2 regions of the Rhodococcus sp. B50 genome follow, and region 1 is predicted to be linked to the other one. Evidence: riboswitches for the same ligand, from Rfam matches in the RefSeq annotation. Region 1 holds a riboswitch; the other holds the start of a gene.
What was found. Region 1 has a riboswitch for cobalamin ahead of GON09_RS22675 (VWA domain-containing protein). Riboswitches for the same ligand answer to the same signal wherever they lie in the genome.
Positions count from the first base shown of each region.

Region 2: it holds a riboswitch for cobalamin, as region 1 does, so the genes downstream of both, GON09_RS24865 (hypothetical protein) here and GON09_RS22675 (VWA domain-containing protein) in region 1, are expected to answer to the same signal.

Region 1 covers NZ_WPAG02000002.1:4,873,602-4,876,990, reverse strand. The annotation lists gene GON09_RS22685 (cobalt-precorrin-4/precorrin-4 C(11)-methyltransferase) at 1-679, opposite strand, end outside; gene cbiE (precorrin-6y C5,15-methyltransferase (decarboxylating) subunit CbiE) at 676-1,881, opposite strand; cobalamin riboswitch at 1,922-2,117, shown strand; gene GON09_RS22675 (VWA domain-containing protein) at 2,153-3,389, shown strand, end outside.
Region 2 covers NZ_WPAG02000003.1:80,346-83,734, reverse strand. The annotation lists one part of gene GON09_RS24870 (IS3 family transposase) at 1-837, shown strand, start outside; cobalamin riboswitch at 890-1,070, shown strand; gene GON09_RS24865 (hypothetical protein) at 1,148-1,420, shown strand; gene GON09_RS24860 (hypothetical protein) at 1,417-2,199, shown strand; gene GON09_RS24855 (IS1380 family transposase) at 2,584-3,389, opposite strand, start outside.

The sequences.
Region 1 (3,389 bases):
GTCCGACGACGATCACCGCGGTGTGCTTCAGCCCCGCTGCCTCGACACTGTCGGCGATGTCCGCGAGGGTGCCGCGCAGCACGATCTGGTTCGGGCGCGAGGCGAACGCGACCACCGCGACGGGGCAGTCGACGCCGTACTCCACCGTGAGTTCCTCGGCGAGGACGCGGATGCGCGTGATCGCCAGGTGCAGGACGAGACTCGCCCGGAGCCCGGCGACCCGCGCGAGCGCCTCGGTGTCGGGCATCGCCGTCGACCGGGCCTGGGTCCGGGTCAGCACGACCGTCTGTACGAGTTCGGGGACGGTCAGTTCGGTACCGAGCGCCGCGGCCGCCGCAGCGTAGGCCGGAACACCGGGCGTGACGTCCCAGGGCACACCCGCGGCGTCCAGTCGTCGCGTCTGTTCGGTGAGCGCGGAGTACAGCGACGGGTCGCCGGAGCACAGCCGCACTGCATCGGACCCGCGCCGGTGTGCGTCGACGAGGTGGGCGGTGATCTCGTCGAGGTCCAGATGTTGCGTGTCGATCAGTTCGGCGTCGTCACGGCAGTGCGAGAGGGTCTCGGCATCGAGATAGGTACCGGCGTACAGAACGACCGGAACCTCGCGGAGCAGGTTCACCGCTCGCAGCGTGAGCAGGTCGGCCGCTCCCGGCCCGGATCCGACGAAATGGACGGTCATCGTTCACCTTTCACTGCACTCCATTGCACCACGGGTCGTTGCGCGCGCCATCCGGTGAACGTTCCGATCGGATCGGCGTGTTCGACGGACAGGCGCACGAGTTCACCACCGTGCACCTTCCACCACTGCACCAGGACGGCCTCGGTCTCCAGGGTCACCGCGTGCGCGACGAGCCGTCCGCCGGGAGCCAGTGCGTCCCAGCATGTGTCGAGCACACCCTCACGGCTTCCTCCCCCACCGACGAAGATCGCGTCGGGTGCTTCGAGACCGGTGAGCACAGCGGGGGCGGGTCCGCGGACGACGCGCACGGTGGACGGAACGCCCAACGCGGCGGCATTGCGTTCGATCGCGTCGGCACGACCGGCGTTGCTCTCCACCGAGATCGTGCGGCAACGGGGATCGATGCGCGCCCATTCGATTCCGACGGAACCGGCGCCGGCACCGACATCCCACAGCAGCTCCCCCGGACGCGGCGCGAGGGCACACACCGCGGCGAGACGCACGGTCCGCTTGCTGAGCTGGCCGTCGTGTTCGAACAGCTCGTCGTCGAGACCGGGCACTGCCGACAATCCTGCGGAACCGTCGACGTCGATACACAGCAGACTCAACGACGGAACCGGAACATCCACGAGATCAGCGGCGGTCGAATCGATTCGCGATTCGTCCACGGCACCGAGATTCGACAGCACCGAGACACGGGAGTTGCCGAACCCGCCGTCGGCCAGCAGCGCCGCGACGTCCGGCACCCGCGCTCCGTCGACGAGGACGACGAGTCGCCGGCCGCGGGTGAGAAATCTTCGCAGTGAGTCGATCTCGCGTCCCACCACGGTGACCGTCTCGCATTCCTCCGAGGACCAGCCCATGCGGGTGCGGGCGAGCGCCACCGAGGACACTGCGGGGATCACCCGGACGGCGTCGCGGCCCAGTCGGCGGATCAGGGTGGTACCGATCCCGGAGACCAGCGGATCGCCCGACGCGAGGGCGACGACATCCCTCCCTGCGTGCCTCTCGAGGAGATCGTCGAGGCCCGGCAGCAACGGCGACGGCCACTCCTCGCGCATCGCACGGCCGGCGGGCACCAGGTCGAGGTGCCGCCGGCCGCCGAGCAGAACGTCGGCGGCGAGTATTCGTTCCCGGACGCCCGACGGCACACCCGGCCACCCGTCCGCCCCGATACCGACGACGGTGATGCGTGAACCCATGGCGGTGAACCCTAGCCCACGGGTTGGGGTTAGACTCGGCCGCAGCAAGGCAATCGAAGGTGCCCCTCACGGGGATAATCGGGAAGCCGGTGAGAATCCGGCACAGGCCCGCTGCGGTGACCCGGGAGTCGTCGATCATGCGCATACGCGCAGCCACTGGACCACACGGTCCGGGAAGGTGATCGCACGGCGTCCGACCGGGAAGTCCGAATACCGGCCTTCGAACAGCTTGCCCCGGAGAACATCCCAGCGGGAGCCTGTGGAGGTTGGAGTGCACGTGTATCCGTTCGGTGCGGTGGTCGGTTCCGACGACCTCGCGCTGGCCCTGACCCTGTGTGCGGTGTCGCCGTCGATAGGCGGTGTGCTGGTACGCGGCGAGAAGGGCACCGCGAAATCGACGACGGTGCGTGCCCACGCCGCACTGTTGCCGCAGGTCACCGTCGTGGAGGGGTGCCGATTCTCGTGCGATCCGACCGCACCCGATCCGTCCTGTCCGGACGGACCTCATCCTGCCGGTGCGGCCGCGCATATCCGGCCGGTGCGGCTCGTGGAACTACCCGTCGGTGCGGCGGAGGATCGCGTCACCGGGTCGCTGCATCTCGGCAAGGCATTGTCCGAACGCAGGGCCGAATACGAACCCGGTCTCCTGGCCCTCGCCAATCGGGGCGTGTTGTACGTCGACGAGGTCAACCTCCTGCACGACCACCTCGTGGACCTGCTGCTCGACGCCGCCGCGATGGGCCGTTCCACCGTCGAACGTGACGGTGTGTCCGTCGAACACGCTTCCCGGTTCGTGCTGGTCGGAACGATGAATCCCGAAGAAGGCGAACTGCGGCCGCAACTCCTCGACCGCTTCGGACTCGCCGTCGACGTGGCCGCGCCCCGCGACCCGCAGGTGCGTGCCGAGATCGTGCGGCGACGGATGGCCTTCGACGCCGATCCCGCCGGGTTCGCCGCCCGGTGGGCGGATCGGGACGCCGAATGGTCGCGGGGCATCGTCGCCGCGCGCGAACTCGTCCCGCAGGTCGTGCTGAGCGACGACGCACTGGTCTCGATCGCCGAGGTGTGTGCGGCCTTCGACGTGGACGGCATGCGCGCAGACCTCGTCACTGCTCGCACCGCGATCGCACACGCGGCGTGGCACGGGCGCACCGAAGTGACACGCGAGGACATCGCGGCAGCGGCGCGACTGGCACTGCCGCATCGGCGGCGGCGCAATCCCTTCGATGCACCCACGAGCAGCGACGATCTACTCGACGAATTGCTGGGTGGGGACGACACCGACCCGGATCCCGATCCCGATCCCGGCCCCGACGATCCCGGCGGCGGGAGCGCACCGGAGGAGACTGCGGGCGATGTGCCCTCCGACTCGGCCGGCCGGTCGTCCTCCACGCTGTCGTCGGCATCGGATCCGTATCGCACCAGGGTGTTCTCCGTCGACCGGGTCGGACGCGGCGCGGCCGGTCGCCGGTCGCGGGCGGTCACCACGATCGGCCGCACCGTGGGCA
Region 2 (3,389 bases), on a different contig from region 1:
CTCGGCATCCACCGGTCGAGCTACTACAAGTGGCGAGCCGGAAAGGCGGCTCGGCTTGCCCGCCAGCAGGCCGATGCGGCGCTAGTCGACCGAATACGTGCCCACCACCAGGAATGGGACCACACCCTCGGTTACCGGCGGATGACCGCCGAACTGGCCGATGATGACCAGGTGCCGGGCACGGTCAATCACAAGCGGGTGGCCAGGTTGATGCGACAGAACAACATCGTCGGTGTGCATCTGCGTAAACCGAAGAACACGACGATCAAGGATCCTGGGGCACAGGTCTTCGAAGACCTGGTCAACCGTGATTTCACCGCCGACGAGCCTGGACGAGTATTCGTCGGTGACATCACTTACCTTCCCCACAGCGGCACCGGTGAGTTCCTCTACCTGGCGACCGTGATCGACGTGTGTTCCAAACGGCTCGTCGGCTGGTCGATCGCAGGTCACATGCGTACCGAGCTCGTGGAGAACGCGCTCGACAATGCGGCCGCGGCACGAGGGTCGCTGGAAGGAGCGATTTTCCACTCGGATCACGGACGTCAATTCACCTCCTCGGACTACCAGGCGACATGTCGCCGGCACGGCGTGCGGCAATCGATGGGCCAAATCGGGTCGAGCGCCGACAACGCGATGGCCGAGTCCTTCAATGCGTCGTTGAAGCGGGAGACGCTTCAGGGCGCGAAACGCTGGTTCGACGAAGCGCAATCCCGCACCGAGGTTTTCCGCTGGATCACTCGATACAACACACGCCGACGGCACTCATCACTGGGGAACCGATCACCACTTGACTTCGAGGTCGACCATGGGGCTACCCTCGATCAGGCCGCTTGACGTACACAACCCCGTGTCCACTCTTCAGGGGCCACGCCCACGCTCGGGTAGGCTTCCACACGGCCGGTTCGGCACCGCCCCGTCCCGCGCCTATCGGCTGGGGTGATGCCGACGCAAGAGGGAATCCGGTGAGAACCCGGAACTGTCCCGCAACGGTGAGAGACCTCGGCGCACGTATGCGCAGTCGCCGAGCAGGTTTCGAGTCCGATACCTACCGGCCCAGGAGTGCGCCAGTCCTCCTGCCTACACGGCCGAGGAGCCTTCATACGATGACTATCCGTACTTTCCGTCCACGCCTGCCCCGCCACAGATGGCGGTGACGTCGGCAACGTTCGGGCTGGTAGCGACCGCCGCCTGTTCGGCCCCGGAGCAGCCGGATGAGGATTATTCGGAACGGACGATCCCGGTCGTCGATGATGCGGGTCGGACCGTGGAATTCGACGGACCGATCGAGTCTGCCGTGGTGGCCAACCACTCCAACAGCGAGCTGATCCCGGCGCTGAACGATGTCGACACGGTCGTTGCTGCGCGCACCGGCACGGCCCAGGACCGGGTCGCCCGAGGTAGAAAGACTGACACATGACCGATCTGCACACCATGCTGGAGAAGATCGATGCACTCGGGCCCCCATTTCGCATCGGCACCCGGTCCGCGGCGAACACCGTCTCCGACGACGCTGCTGAGGTCGACTGGTTCGCCGCCGCCGAACTGTGCGACCCGACGTCCGGGCAGACACAGAGGATGATCGAACTACATGCCCGGCACCGGCAGATGCCGGTGGCACGGCACGTCGGTTCGCTGGTCTTCCAGCGTTACTGCCACCGTGTCTGCGGCGTCGCGACGGCGGCATGGGTGCTGTACGGGGTTGCGCTCGACCTTCGCGCCCCGAGTGTCCGCGTGCGCTTTGTCGCCGGCACACCCGATCTGCTGGTGCTCGACGCACCGAAAGCGCGGACAGACGCCACACCCGAACACCTCCTCGAAACGACCGTCGACGGGCACCTGACACCCCTGGCGCAGAATGTGCGCGCCGAGACAGGCCCCGGGATGGGCAACCTTCTGGGCAACATCGCCGCGGGATTCGCCGGTGCCTTCCGAACACTCGCGCGCCGGTCCGACCTGAATCTGGATGCGCACACGCTGCGTGAGCACGCCCAGGAACTGCTCTCGGCTCGCCCGGAGCTGCGCCGCAGCGGTGACTTCCGGATCCTCACCGGGCCCTGTGGCCCCCGTCTGCAGTACGACCGCAGGACCTGCTGCCACTGGTACGCCGCCCCCGACGGACGCTACTGCTCCTGGTGTTCTCGACTCACTCAGGAAGAACGGACGAAACGGTTCCAGGACGCGATGGCCGAAGAATGACACGCGGCGCAGCACCCCGAACAGCTGAGGGTCGACGGGCTACCGAACCGACGACCGCTGCTTCGATGTCGCAGCTGCCGGCTGACTCTCGGACGTGCTCAGCCTCGTGAAGGCGAAACAGTGGGCGGAAATCGTGCCGGTCGGTCCATCACGGTGACTCGGATGAGATTGCCGTCGGGAAGCGCGACCACAAATGTGCGGCCGGAAGGTAACCTCAATCTTTCGTGAGTCCCGCGTGCCGGCCTGACCAGTTCGGATTCGATGGTGGAGGCGGTGGATCCGGTGTGCATCCACGCTTGGTCGCCCGACACGGTCGGGTGACGTCGGGGTCCACGGCCCCGAACTGAGTGTCCTTTCGACTCGATAAATGAAGATTCGTGCAGGTCACACAGGTGCAGGTAGCGCGGTGAGCCGGTTCAGGCCGGCCACGAGAACATCGACACCGGGAGCCGTCGCGGCCAGCCGCAGCCGAACCTGACGGGCATGGCGGGCGATCTTCCCGGCGATCGACAGCACCCGCAGCCGCAGCCGTTTCGGCTCCCACCGCCGCGCCGGGACCTCGGTGAATGCCAGCATCTGCATCCACGCGGTCAACTCGCATGCCAGTTGCACGAGCGCGAGCCAGATCCGGTTCTGATCGAACCCGTGCAGCGGAAGATTCTGCAGCCCGGTTGCTTTCGCTGTCCGGATCCGGTCCTCGCACCGAGCCCGACGGCGGTGCCGCAACTCCAGATCGGGGAGTTGCCCGCGGCGGGTGTTGGTCACGAACGCCGTCAACCGCAGGCCGTCACGGTCGGTGAACCGCAACTGCGCACCCGGATGCGGTCTCTCCTTCCTGACGATCACGCGCATGCCGGTCGGCCACGTCGACAGGTCGAGCAGCCCGGTGATCTCGGTGACCCAGGCCCCGTCCCGGACCTGCCCGTCCGAGTCGTAAGCCGGAGTCCATGCCTGCTCGGGAACCAGATCGATCGCGGCGGCATAGGCGTCGGTCAACCCGAATCCCACCGAATACGAGAGCCTGCGCTTGGTCAGATACTCGATCAAGGAGTGGGTGCCACCGGCACCATCGATCCGGACCAGCACCTTCTTCCCGACCCGATATCCCGGGTCGAACGGCAACTGCGCCAGGGCGCCCTGCACGACAGTGACGTGATCGGCGGCGGTGTTCGAACCGGCATTGCCCGGGC